DNA from 4 places in the Glutamicibacter ectropisis genome. Region 4 is predicted to be linked to each of the others. Evidence: riboswitches for the same ligand, from Rfam matches in the RefSeq annotation. Region 4 holds a riboswitch; each other region holds the start of a gene.
What was found. Region 4 has a riboswitch for S-adenosylmethionine ahead of QMQ05_RS01630 (methionine ABC transporter ATP-binding protein). Riboswitches for the same ligand answer to the same signal wherever they lie in the genome.
Positions count from the first base shown of each region.

Region 1: another riboswitch for S-adenosylmethionine. It lies ahead of QMQ05_RS01135 (hypothetical protein); the one in region 4 lies ahead of QMQ05_RS01630 (methionine ABC transporter ATP-binding protein).
Region 2: another riboswitch for S-adenosylmethionine. It lies ahead of QMQ05_RS15895 (substrate-binding domain-containing protein); the one in region 4 lies ahead of QMQ05_RS01630 (methionine ABC transporter ATP-binding protein).
Region 3: another riboswitch for S-adenosylmethionine. It lies ahead of QMQ05_RS04245 (bifunctional o-acetylhomoserine/o-acetylserine sulfhydrylase); the one in region 4 lies ahead of QMQ05_RS01630 (methionine ABC transporter ATP-binding protein).

Region 1 is NZ_CP125942.1:232,724-235,916, reverse strand. Features, by position in the region: gene QMQ05_RS01150 (TetR/AcrR family transcriptional regulator) at 1-17, shown strand, start outside; gene QMQ05_RS01145 (hypothetical protein) at 142-330, opposite strand; gene QMQ05_RS01140 (thymidine kinase) at 916-1,539, opposite strand; SAM riboswitch class IV at 1,718-1,863, shown strand; gene QMQ05_RS01135 (hypothetical protein) at 1,884-2,171, shown strand; gene QMQ05_RS01130 (amino acid permease) at 2,168-3,193, opposite strand, start outside.
Region 2 is NZ_CP125942.1:3,384,431-3,387,623, forward strand. Features, by position in the region: gene QMQ05_RS15890 (sugar ABC transporter ATP-binding protein) at 1-264, opposite strand, end outside; gene QMQ05_RS15895 (substrate-binding domain-containing protein) at 248-1,288, opposite strand; SAM riboswitch class I at 1,357-1,447, opposite strand; gene QMQ05_RS15900 (SdpI family protein) at 1,723-2,079, shown strand; gene QMQ05_RS15905 (CdaR family transcriptional regulator) at 2,154-3,193, opposite strand, start outside.
Region 3 is NZ_CP125942.1:914,526-917,718, forward strand. Features, by position in the region: gene QMQ05_RS04235 (CPBP family intramembrane glutamic endopeptidase) at 1-740, shown strand, start outside; gene QMQ05_RS04240 (VOC family protein) at 840-1,484, opposite strand; SAM riboswitch class IV at 1,658-1,778, shown strand; gene QMQ05_RS04245 (bifunctional o-acetylhomoserine/o-acetylserine sulfhydrylase) at 1,867-3,193, shown strand, end outside.
Region 4 is NZ_CP125942.1:346,994-350,186, forward strand. Features, by position in the region: gene QMQ05_RS01625 (WxL protein peptidoglycan domain-containing protein) at 1-954, shown strand, start outside; SAM riboswitch class I at 1,215-1,304, shown strand; gene QMQ05_RS01630 (methionine ABC transporter ATP-binding protein) at 1,431-2,435, shown strand; gene QMQ05_RS01635 (methionine ABC transporter permease) at 2,432-3,127, shown strand; gene QMQ05_RS01640 (MetQ/NlpA family ABC transporter substrate-binding protein) at 3,154-3,193, shown strand, end outside.

The DNA.
Region 1 (3,193 bases), 110 kb from region 4:
CTGGACTGGTTAACTAACAAATCAGTTACGCGGTCTCGACGACTGCCGCCGTACAAGGGGTTTCGCTATCTCAAGCATCCGCGATGAGCTAGCTGTATCGAACATCGAACGAATAATCCAAGGGTGATTCCACCACTCGGGTCACTCGTTCAGCGCTCCAAGGGCAAAAACCACAAAGAAAAATGCGCAGATCCAGAAGGCTACAAGCGCCCAATTGCCAAAGAACTTGTCCTCTTTGGAACCGGTTTTCTTTCTGTCCTGACGTTCCCATTCGAATACACCGATGAACAATAGGGCCAAGATCAAACTAATTACTGAAGCTGCGATCAATTTTTGGTTTCCTTCGACTTATTCACGGTTCTAATGATTGGTTTGCGGTGAGCTGCATCAGGAAGTTATTAGTCCTGGCACCCCTCAAGGGCTACGCGGGTCATCGTTTTTGGGCACACGGAATGAGACCAGTCCCTGGAACCGAATTTGTCGTACTCGCCGTTGACGAAAATCTCAACACCGTCGGAATTCGTACTCGTACGGTAAAACACTATGATCGGCTCCCCTTCAGTAGTTGGCGATGAAACAGCCAACTCGACATTGCGCTTACCTACTGCAGCGTCCATGCAGTCAAGAGCTTCAGCCGCTATCTGTTCCCCCTGAGTAAGGGTTAGTTCGCCACAAGAATCACGTGGAACATCATCGTGGAAAGCCGACGGCGCCCGATCGGAATTTCTGGATCTTTCGAATATATCTTGAGATCCGTGCTGTCCATCCGGCATCAATCCCGCGCATGCAGAAAGCATCAGCAAGGCTATAGCGGCCATAGATAACCCAACCGGAATCCTCATGTACCGAGTCTGGCACACGATTCGTCATTAGGTAATCGATGTGATCGATTCGTGACTTGGGGATAATAGCGAACTAGCTCAGTTTTCCGCCGGAAGCTTCGAGGTAGCACGAGGCGCACAGCGATTCGTACCAAACGTCTTCGCCATCGATGGCAACCTGATCACCATCAAAAACTACGGTGTCACCAATCCGCCGGGTATTAAACATGGCCTTGCGTCCGCACCGGCAAATGGTCTTCAGCTCTTCCAAAGAGTGGGAAAGCTCCATTAGACGAGCTGAACCAGGGAATGCGTGCGTGCGGAAATCTGTGCGGATTCCGTAGGCCAGCACCGGCACGTTATCCAATACGGCGATGCGCAAAAGATCATCGACCTGCTCGCGGGTCAGGAATTGCGCTTCATCCACCAAAAGGCACGCCACAGGTGGTGCATCCACGTGAGTCACTAGCGCTTCTGGGTCATCTCCCGAACTTTGTACGGCGAATTGCTCGCGAACGTTATCCTCGGGGCTGATGGTGAAATCGACAATACGCTCGATCCCCAGCCGTGAAACAATCGAGTTTTCACCCTTGGTATCAATGCCGGGTTTAGCCAAAAGGATTCGCTGGCCACGTTCTTCATAGTTAAAAGCAGCCTGAAGCAAACTCGTGGACTTGCCAGAGTTCATTGCACCGTAGCGGAAATACAATTTGGCCACTATCGCTCCTTGAAGAATCTTTGCGTCAGCCAACTAGTTGGCACCCTACGATCTTAGTGCCGGTGCAGTTTCTCCTCTGCCAACCAACGCCGGGTAACACTAAGCAAAGATGAACTCACATTGCATGACATAGGAAAAACGTTGAGCCCCCATCAAAGTTTTTGTAGCATGAAATCAACTTCACGAGTTCTGATCGCTGACACCACCAAATGGTGGTTTCAGCAAAGCTCCGACTGATCAGACACCAACCCCACAGTTGTACGGCGGGTGGTTCGGATGAAGAAGCGGCCTCGGATGCAAGAGCGTCACAGGCAAGAACAACAAGTGAAAAGGTCCTAGCTGCCATGCAAAGCTCTACCCAAGAACCACTAGCACTCCCCCAAAATTCTGCACGCTTCAGCTCAGACTGGATCAGCGCACGCTTTTGGAAAGATCGCACCACCGGTCAATTGACCATTGCAGCTGACGGACAGCTGTGGAATCTAGAACCAGAACAGCCAGAACTGTTGGATAAGGTTTTAGATCCGGCAACCGTCAACGACGCAGAATTCAACGCACACCTGAAAATCCTGTTGGTTCCTCGGGCCCACGAAATTGCTGGAACGTCCTTCTTCCGATTACGCCACCCCTAAACGGTGTCCTTGCCAGAGTGCTGCTTCTTGGTAGCGAAAACCAGCCAGTACAGTAGCGACATCACTGCAACGAAGGGCACTCCGAAAATCAGCGTGTACTTGAATTGAGGTACAAAGAATGAGGTCACCAGCAGCGCGGCAAGCAGGAGCGCTCCAACAATTGATGCTGCTGGATACCCGAATAGCTTGAATTCTAGGCTCTCGTGATCCTGCTTTACTTTGCGCCTGAAAGACACATGGGTCAACAAGATCATGAGCCAGGTAGCCAAGGCGCCAAAGGTTGCTAGGGATAGCATGATGCCAAACCCGCCCTCAGGCACCAGCGCGTAAACAATCGCAGCCACGGCGATACCTCCGGCGGACATCCATACCGCATGGACCGGTGCTCCTGCGCGGTTAGTTCGATGTGCCATGTGTGGTGCGTGACCTGCATCAGCCAGGGAATGCAGCATCCGAGTAGCGGCATACAGCTGGGCATTCATGGCCGATAGCGCAGCAATGATCAATACAAAATTCAGCACTGAATCAGCAAAAGGAATACCTACCTGGGACATCACGGTCACAAAAGGTGAACCGCCGGAGATCAATTCGCTGGTTGGAGCTACAGCCAGGATCAGCGCCATGGTGAATACGTAAAACAGCAAGAGTCTCAGGAAAGAAACCTTGAAGGCCTTGCGCACCGCAAGTTTCGGATTATGGGCTTCAGCAGCTGCGATCGAGATGGCCTCAATGCCCATATAAGAGAAGATCGCTACGATCACCGCACTCCACGTACCGAATAGTCCGTTGGCGAAGAAACCACCCTCTGCGCTGTAGTTATGCACCCCAAACTGATCGTGCGGATTGTGGAAGACCAGCCACAGCGCAATGATAATGAAGGCAAGAACCGCAAAAACCTTGATCGCCGAGAACCAGTATTCCGTGGTTCCGAAAACTTTCACGCTGGAAAAATTCACTGCCAGAAGGACGGCAGAGAAAATGCCCACCCACCAAAGGCCCGAAATTTGTGGGAACCAATACTG
Region 2 (3,193 bases), 570 kb from region 4:
AATGACTTCAATACCCAGCGCTTCGGCATCGGCTGGGCGGCGAATGGACACTACCTTGCCAGCAAGTTCTATCTCTCCGGAGTCTAGAGTGTATAAACCGGTGAGGATTTTGATCAGTGTGGACTTCCCTGCACCGTTTTCACCTACGAGGCCCAAGACTTCTCCGGCTCGAAGTTTCAGCTCTACTTTTTCAAGCACGCTCACGGTACCAAAGGATTTGTTGATACCGCGCATGTTCAGCAGTTCATTAGATCCCGTTGTCATTGCGCACCTGATTCACATTGTCCTTGTCAACAAAAATCGGCTCGGCGTAGCTGGTGGCTGGTACCTTGTCGGTTTGCCCGTCGAGGAAGAGCGCGATGTTTGTGGCCGAGGTGGCCGCAATTTGCTTGGTGGGCTGAGCAACGGTGAACTGATATGAGCTCTGTGGATCTGCGATGAGGTCCAAGGCTCCGGGCTCTGCGTCCACGCCGTACAACTTGATGTCGTTATCTGTCGGGTCGATGGCCTGCGCGGCACCGATCAGTGGCATGTCCCAGCAAGACCAGATCGCGTCGACTTCACCTTCCGGTAGCCTGCGCAGTTGATCCTGAATCTGGTTCTTGGCATCTTCGATCGTGCCTTCGTACTTGTCCTGTAGCTCAGGGGTGATCTTCTCAATGTTTGGGTAGTCTTCCAGCACCAGATTCAGACTGTTGTAGCGAATACGGCACGGAGTCACACCGGGGAAGCCGTTAAAGACGAGAATCTTGCCTTTGCCATGTAGATCTTCAGCCATGGTGCGCGCCAGCGTGGTGCCGACATTCCAGTTGTCGCTGGTGACGTTGTTCTTGGAGTATTCGCTCTGGAAATCGATGGTGAACAGTGGGATACCGGCCGCATCTACCTTGGCCAGCGCAGGGGTTAATGTCTGGGCGTCGCCCAAGATGACCACGATGGCATCTGGTGATTGGGTAATCAGGTTTTCGACATCAGAGACGTGTTTTTCGTCTTTTGCTTCGGCCTGGGTGGCAATCACTTCGCCACCGAGTTCTTTGACCCGTTCTTGGATCTGCTGATACACCACGCGCGAGTAGTCGTGCAGGATGTCCTTGGCAGCAATTCCGACTTTTTTACCTTCGAGTGACGGCACATCGTTCAGTGACTGTTCCGTTTGTGGGGTGGTGTTTTGCGCCGCTACCGGTGCCACGTCAGGTCGTGGTTCCTTGAGCGAGCAACCGGTCAGCAGTGTTGCTGCTGCCATGGTTACTGCCAATAATTTCAGGGTGTTCGGGCGAGTGCGAGTCATGCCGTCCCTCTCTTAGACATAGTGAACCGAGGGATCCCGAACTCAAAGTTGCGCTTCGCTACCCGGGAATTCCATCGCTCCTGGCGTTAGCACTTTCTGCGGGTTGCAGACTTGCTGCGGCGTCACGGAGCCAGGTCTCTCAGCCGCTCTGGATGGGTATTCTTCGAGTTAAACATCGATCCGATGGGCGTGCCATTAACGCGTCACCGGAGGGAACAAAGCGTCAGAACTCTTCACAAAACACGGGTTCATCCGGCCAAAAACGGTGTCAGAAGTGCCGGAGTCACGTCATATTTCCGCATATTAAGCTCTGCGGATGAGTTGCACGTCTAACTGCACTGTTCAGTTTTCGTAACAGGACGGGTGTTGAGAAATATGGCCACTGTATAGACTGAATACAAAGTCACCATCTAAGGGAAATTTCAATGGACCCAATGAACACCATCAGTCTGATGTTTGGGCTGGTCATACTGACCGTGACCGCCAGCATTTTGGCTCCGATGACTGCCTCGGGCCAGCTCAAACGCAACACTGCGGTAGGCATCAAAACCCGTCACACCTTATCGAGTGATGAAGCGTGGTTGGCTGCTCACCGCCATGCCGCACCCACGCTCAGAATGACAGCGTGGATTGGATGGGTACTGTTGGCCATCGCCGCAGTTCTTTGCTTTATGCAGAAATTCCCGTGGGCGCTGACCGTGACCGCTGTCGGCTTCTGCCTCAGTCTTTTGCTTTTGCTCGTGGCAGGATTCCGCGCCAATAAGATTGCCAAGCAGTACCCGAGTAGTTAGTCGCTAGTGTCTCTCGTGGCGAAGATTCGGCCGCGAAGGATCAAAAATATCCATCTGCCAACAGGCTAGTTGCATTAGAAGATCTGTAATTGCCCCAAGGCAACTCGCGCATAAATCGCGTGCTGTAGGCGTAACGATTCACTGGTGAGGCGCGTATCCACACCGGTGACCTGCCCGATACGCTCCAGCCTCTGCATCAGCGTATTGCGGTGAATGTGTAAAATCTCGGCCGCTTGAGACATCGAAGCAACGCTTGCCACCACCAAGAGGGTTTTTGCTTGTTCTTGATTCAATTCCTGCGCAGGCATCGCAAGATATTTGAGGTTAGATACCGGTGTGCGGGCGATAGCCACCGCGATCTCTTCAGTCCACAGTTCACGATGCCCCTGATCTGGAATCAGTTCAGGACGTGCCACCAAGGTGCGCAATACTTCCGCCCGGGCCAAGAGCTCACCGACATCTGCCATCCCCGGGCCGCCAAGATACCGATCATCGGGTCCAACAACGCTTTGGCCATGATCTTCACTAGCCTTGCGAAGTCTCCACCTCGCGCCAAACAACGTCACCCAAGAGGTACTTACCCCTTGGGTTCCTGGCTGTGCAAAGGCTGACTCTTGCCCTGCCGCTTGTCCTTTGCCGACTAGACACACTTCCAAGTGCAGGTGCCCGCTGAGCCCATGTGCCTGAAGCATCCGGCCAATGATTTCCGGTGCGACATTCCCGGCGAGCAAGGCGGAAAGAATATCCCTGGCTTCGGCTGCCCGGCGAGCGCTACGCGAATGCTCACGTTCTTGGGCGACCAGCAGTTGCACGGTCAGCGCAATCAGCTCAGCTAGTGGTTCCACCTCATGGGGTGCACCGGTAAGTCCAATGACTCCACACACGCGGTCATTAATCTTCAGCGGAAGATTCACCCCGGGCTGGGTCCCGGCGGTTTCATCGCCGTGAGTGACTCGGATGACCCGCTGGTCTCGAAGCACTTCAAGGCTTCCTGCGTGCAACGTTCCGATGCGCGAGCTATCACTGGAGGCGATGATTATTCCATGCTCATTCATGATGTTCACATGGCGATTAATCGTTGGTGAAATGGTGTCGACAACCTTTTGCGCTAGTG
Region 3 (3,193 bases), 570 kb from region 4:
ATTCGAAGATCCTAAAAGTTGAGATTGTTCTGGTCTTAGCGCTGTCTTTGGGGCAGAGTGCGATCTATTCGATCCTGAGCTTTGCTGACAAACTCACGCGTGGTCCCTTGCGCGAGCAAACGACCTCGCTGAATAACCAGCTGAGCACCCGCGAATTTTTCGACTTCACCTACCAGCTGCTGGACATCTTTTTTGCCCTGGTGCCGGTAGTGCTGGCCGTCTACCTGATGAAACGCAGTACCGGACGAGGACTGCGCGAGATAGGTTTTGACCTGCGTTCTGGGGGCAAGGACGCACTGCTGGGCGCAGGGCTTTTCTTGGCCATGGGCCTTGGCACCCTCGGGGTGTATGCGGCCGGCCGGGCGCTGGGCGTGACTACGGCGCTGTCCGCAGCCAATCTGGGGGACTATTGGTGGAGCGTGCCGGTGCTGTTGCTTTCGGCCGTACGCCACGCGGTGCTCGAAGAAGTGCTGATGCTTGGCTTCCTGTTCACCTATGCCAAAAAGCTGAACCTTCGGTTGTGGACCACGATCATTTGCTCGGCCCTCATTCGCGGCAGCTACCACCTTTATCAGGGGGTGGGGCCGATGATCGGGAACATGCTCATGGGCGTGGTCTTCGGTTGGGTTTATCACAAGTATGGCCGGGTGATGCCGCTGGTGATCGCGCACTTCTTGCTCGACGCCATCGGTTTTGTCGGGTATGCACTGATCGGCCCGGCCATTGGCATTGGCGGCTAGCGCAACAAAAGATAGATAGCGCAACAAAAGACGCGCATAAAAAAATTGGTAGGTGGGGACGCCATTGTCCCCGCCTACCATGAGCCAGCTGCGAGTCTACTACAAGACAACAGACCCGTTGTCAGTTTCAAAGGTCACCGACATGATGCCCGGGGTGCCATTGGGCGCCTGATAGGCCATGGTCACCGCGCCGAGGTGAACATTTTCTGGCTGACCCAGCCATTCCAGCACACGATCTCGCGAACCGGCGATGGTGATTTCGCTGATCGCCCCGGTTGGTTCCAACGCCTTGGATGGGTGCAGGTCCTTGGCTTCATCGTCCCAAGAAATCAGGTACGGGCACTGTGGGTCGGCGATCAAACCCTTGATGCCGATCTGCTGCCAGGTCAGCTCCCGGCCGTCGGGGAACTTGCGGTTTCCCGGCACAGCCTTGCGGCCCAGGCGGTCTTCGGCGCTGGACAGGTCGTCCACCGAAACGCACCAGCCCATCCAGCCACCGCCCAGCTCCGAACGGGCCCTGACTGCTTGGCCGAAGGGGGCCTTATCGCTGGCGGGGTGATTCAGGACCTCGACCACTTCGAGGTACTGTCCATGCTTGAGTGGGAAGATGACATTGCGCGTCCCGAAGCGGGGATGCACGCCTCCCTTGACGAACTCCAAACCGAGTGACTCGGAGATTCTTTGCGCGGTTGGCAGCAGCCCATCTGGGCCACAGGCATAACTTACGTGATCTAGCCTCATCATGTGCCAATCATGGCAATATGTGACCGCAGTCTCTACTTAGGCGACCCTAATCCGAATTTCCGCCATCGAATTCTCTGCGACAAAATGGCCCACCGTGTGAAATATGACCGATTACGACCATTTTGGGGCGCTCGCATTGCAAAGATCTTCGGTTTTCAGGCACACTGGAGGCAGGTCATGAGTCCCAGTAACAAGCCCCGGCTTACTGGGCGGCAACCCTCCAGCCGCGGTGGGGTGCCCCGGGTGAAGACCTGGCCCTTAGACGCGCAAGGCGGCTAAGGACAAGCGCGGGTAACCCTGGAAGGCTTCTTGATGAGGTACTTCCATCGGTGTCTTCTCAGTGGTCTACCCCCAAAGTCATACAACTATTTTGGAGGAAACCATGAGCAACAACTGGTCATTTGAAACCCGTCAGATCCACTCCGGCCAAACCCCAGATCCCACCACCGGCGCCCGAGCCTTGCCGATTTTCCAGACCACATCCTTCGTCTTCCCGAGCGCCGAAAGCGCCGCAGCCCGTTTTGCGCTGTCCGAACTGGAGCCGATCTACACCCGCATCGGTAACCCCACCACCGATGCGGTCGAAACCCGGATCGCCGATCTGGAAGGTGGCGTGGGTGCACTACTACTCTCCTCGGGGCAGGCCGCCACGACCTTCGCGATCCTGAACCTTGCCGAGGCCGGCGATCACATTGTGGCCAGCCCCAGCTTGTACGGCGGAACTCAGAACCTGCTCAAGCACACCCTGAAGCGCCTGGGCATTGAGGTCACCTTTGTGGCCGACCCGGATAACCTGGATCACTGGCGTGATGCGGTGCGCGAGAACACCAAGGCGTTCTTCGGCGAAACCATTTCCAACCCACGTCAGGACGTGCTGGATATTGAAGCGATCTCCGCGATCGCCCACGAAAATGGTGTGCCACTGCTGGTGGATAACACCCTGGCCACACCCTACCTGATCCGCCCGATCGAGTTTGGTGCGGACATCGTGATCCACTCGGCCACCAAGTTCCTCGGTGGGCACGGCAATGCGATCGCCGGAGTGATCGTGGACTCGGGCAACTTCGACTTCGCCAAGGATCCGCAGCGCTTCGAAAGCTTCAACACCCCGGACGAGTCCTACAACGGCCTAGTCTTCGCCCGTGACTTGGGTGTCAACGGCATCCTCGGCGCCAACCTCGCCTACATCCTCAAGGCTAGGGTGCAGCTTTTGCGCGATCTGGGCTCCGCGGTCGCCCCCTTCAACGCCTTCCTGATCGCCCAAGGACTTGAAACCCTGTCCCTGCGCGTTGAGCGTCACGGCGAAAATGCGCTGGCGGTAGCCAAGTGGCTGGAAGCTCGCGCCGAAGTGCAAAAGGTCGCCTATGCAGGCCTGGAATCCTCACCGTGGTTTGAGCGTGCCAAGAAGTACTCGCAGCACGGTGCCGGATCGGTCATCGCCTTTGAACTTGATGGTGGCTCCGCGGCAGGTCAGGCGTTTGTTGACGCCCTGGAGTTGCACTCCAATGTCGCCAATATCGGCGATGTCCGCTCGCTGGTCATCCACCCGGCCTCCACCACCCACGCCCAGCTCTCCGAGGCCGAGCAGATCGCCGCTGGCGTGAGCCCGTCCCTGGTGCGCCTGAGCGTCGGACTGGAAAACATCAAGGACATCTTGGCCGACCTGGAACTAGGCTTCAACGCTGTTGCGGCCCTTGGCCAGGGCGAGG
Region 4 (3,193 bases):
GCACTCATTGTCACAACCTTTGTGGCAGTACCAGATGCGCGCGCGGATGATATTTCGTGGGGCATTAACCCCGGCGGGGAAGAGCAACGTTCTAGCTTCTCCTACGAGCTTGAACCCGGCGATAGCGTTGACGATAGTTTTCAGATAACGAACTACGGCGTAAAGCCACTGGAACTTTCGGTCTATGGTGCCGACGGCCAGACATCGGCTAACGGCGCACTCGAACTCTTGCCAGCATCAGAACCATCACAAGAGGTCGGGGCATGGATTAGTGTGAGCGAATCTAAGCTCACCCTAGATCCCGGTGAAGAAGCAGATGTGGCTTTTACGCTGAGCATTCCCGAGGACACCGCACCGGGTGACTACGTTGGCGGCATGATTTCCTCATATATCGACTCCAGTGCGGGTACTGCTGTGGCAGTTGACCAACGACTGGCAACCCAGCTGGCGCTACATGTTGGTGGCGAGGGTAGCCTGGTCTTGGGAATGGACAATATTGATGTGAGTGCACCGATTGCGTGGAATCCGTTTGCGCCGGTTTCGGCAGATTTCGCAGCGCAGGTCAATAACGAGGGGACCTTGCGGGCCCGTGGAAACTACACGGTGAAGATCTCTGGAGTGTTTGGTTTGGGAAGCACCACGCAAACTGTTGCACTTGAAGAAATGCTTCCCGGTGCCAGCGTGGATCTGACTTCACAAGTCTCAGGGCTGTGGCCATTGATCTGGCAACAGTATGAAGTGAGTATGGTTCCTGAAGGAATCGATTCAGTCGCCGGGGAGCCGGTCCTTGCCAGTGGAACGTTATGGACTTTCCCCGCCGGATGGGTGGGAATTCTTCTGCTGATCATCATCGCGATTGTGATTGTCGCGGTGGTTCGCAGCCGCCGGTACGAGTACGTCTACGAGGATGAAGACGAGGTGGAAGCACCCTTGGCGTCGGTCAGCAGCGAGTAGTCATCTGCTTCCAAGCCCCAGCGTTATCGCTGGGGCTTGGTGCATTTAAAGGCAATAAACCATGCGTGCATGGCAAGCCAAATATGTGTGTTTTTCTTGCTTCTTATGACGGCTTAAGGCTCTTTATGACCGTGAATATTACGAGCTTTCGGGCGGTGAGCATTTGAAGTTCGTGACATGACGGATTTACTACGTAACGCTTGCAGCTGATCAGTCACAAGTTACAGACTTGAGGAGTCCTAGCGATCATGCAGGACACCCAACCATCCAGAGCGACCGAGAGATCTGGCTCGAAGACGTCGCAGCAACCACCTCTGTGAGGCCGGTGCTAAGGCCAGAGCCGATGGAGCATTCACAGTGATTCTCTGATGTCGCGCGCGGTGTTTTTCGCACGCGTCCCAGTGAGTTGACCGCGCTTCTAGGTGCCATCGCCAAGGAGAGAACATGTACTCGTACTTCCAAGGAGGAAACGTCTCGTGATTGAGATTGAAAACCTCCATAAACATTACGACTCTGCCCAAGGGCGCGTCGAGGTGCTCAAAGGCATCAACCTGAGCGTTGAGTCTGGTTCGATCACTGCAGTGGTTGGGCCCTCAGGCGCCGGTAAATCTACTTTGTCCCACTGCATCTCTCTGCTAGAAAAACCAAGCAGCGGGCAGATTCTCATCGATGGCAAGAACCTGACGAATCTATCGGGCAAAAAGCTTCGCGCTGAGCGTCGCGCTATTGGAACGATCTTCCAAAATTCGGCCCTGCTTCGCAGGATGACAGTGGCCGAGAACATTGCCTTGCCTCTGCGGAACCTAGGCGTGGTACACGAGGAGATGACTAGCCGAGTAGCTGAACTCCTTGAACGTGTAGGACTACTGGACCGGGCAAATTCCTATCCTGGTCAACTATCCGGTGGCCAGCGGCAACGTGTAGGTATTGCACGCGCCTTGGCCTTGCGGCCGCGGCTGTTGCTCTCCGATGAATCAACCTCGGGCCTGGATCCGGAATCAACGCAGCAGGTTCTCACTCTCCTTGAATCACTGCGAACAGATCTCGGGCTTGCCATCATCCTGATCACCCACGAGATGGATGTTGTCCGCCATGTTGCCGATAACGTTGCACAACTCGACGGTGGTCGTATCGCAGAATACGGCAAGCTCCACGAGCTGGTGGCTAATCCGAACTCCGAAGCCGGTTCCAAACTCTTGCCATTGCGTGCAGAGGCACTCCCGGCTGGGTTCTCTTATTCCATGACCGTCGCCTATCTCAACGATCGTGTTGATCCAGCATGGATCTCAAGATTGGGCATTGAACATGGAATTCGCGTGGCATTGCTTGGAGGCTCAGTTGAAGCACACCACGACGGAACGCTAGGACGAGTCAGCATCGGCGTGGACGGGGCACTGCCTGAACAGGTCACACAGATCCTGGCATCGTGGGGCCTGCAAGCCACCGTTGAAGAACATGTTCGTGAAGAGGTTGGCGTATGAGACTCCCATTTGAAAGCGCAGCGGTTGGAACAGACACCCCGTGGAATGAACTGCTCGCCCTGTTACTGCCTGCGTATGGGCAGACCTGGGCCATGGTCGGAATCGTGATGGCCCTAGTGATCAGCATTGGTGGCTTGATGGGGATCGCGCTGTACAACACCGACCGGCATGGCTTGTTCCCACGACCAAAGGTGCATGGCGTACTCAGCTGGATTGCAAACATGGGACGCTCACTGCCGTTTCTGGTGTTGATGGCCGCGATCATTCCTTTCACCAAATGGATCACGGGAACCACCATTGGTATCGCTGCAGCGGCGGTACCCATGACCATCGCCGGCATTCCCTTCTTCGCACGTTTGGTTCAGAACGCGCTTAATGACTTGCCGAAGGAAAACCTCGCCGTTGGTCTAGTCACCGGAGGTTCGGCAACACAGATCATTGGCGCCACCCAGATCAGGGAAGCCCTGCCGGCGCTGGCCTCAGCGATCACGCTGAACACCATTTCTATGATCGAGTATTCGGCTATTGCAGGCACGATTGGCGCTGGCGGTATCGGCTATCTCGCGGTGACCTACGGGTACCAGAGATTCGATATGAACGTCATGTTGGCCACCATCGTCGCACTGATCCTGACAGTTCAAATTGTCCAATTCCTCGGTGACCGCATTGCCCATGCGTTGGCCCGCCCATAATCGCATCAACATTAACGAGCTTAAAAATGACTTCACCACTTTCAGGCCATGACCATGGCTTTACCT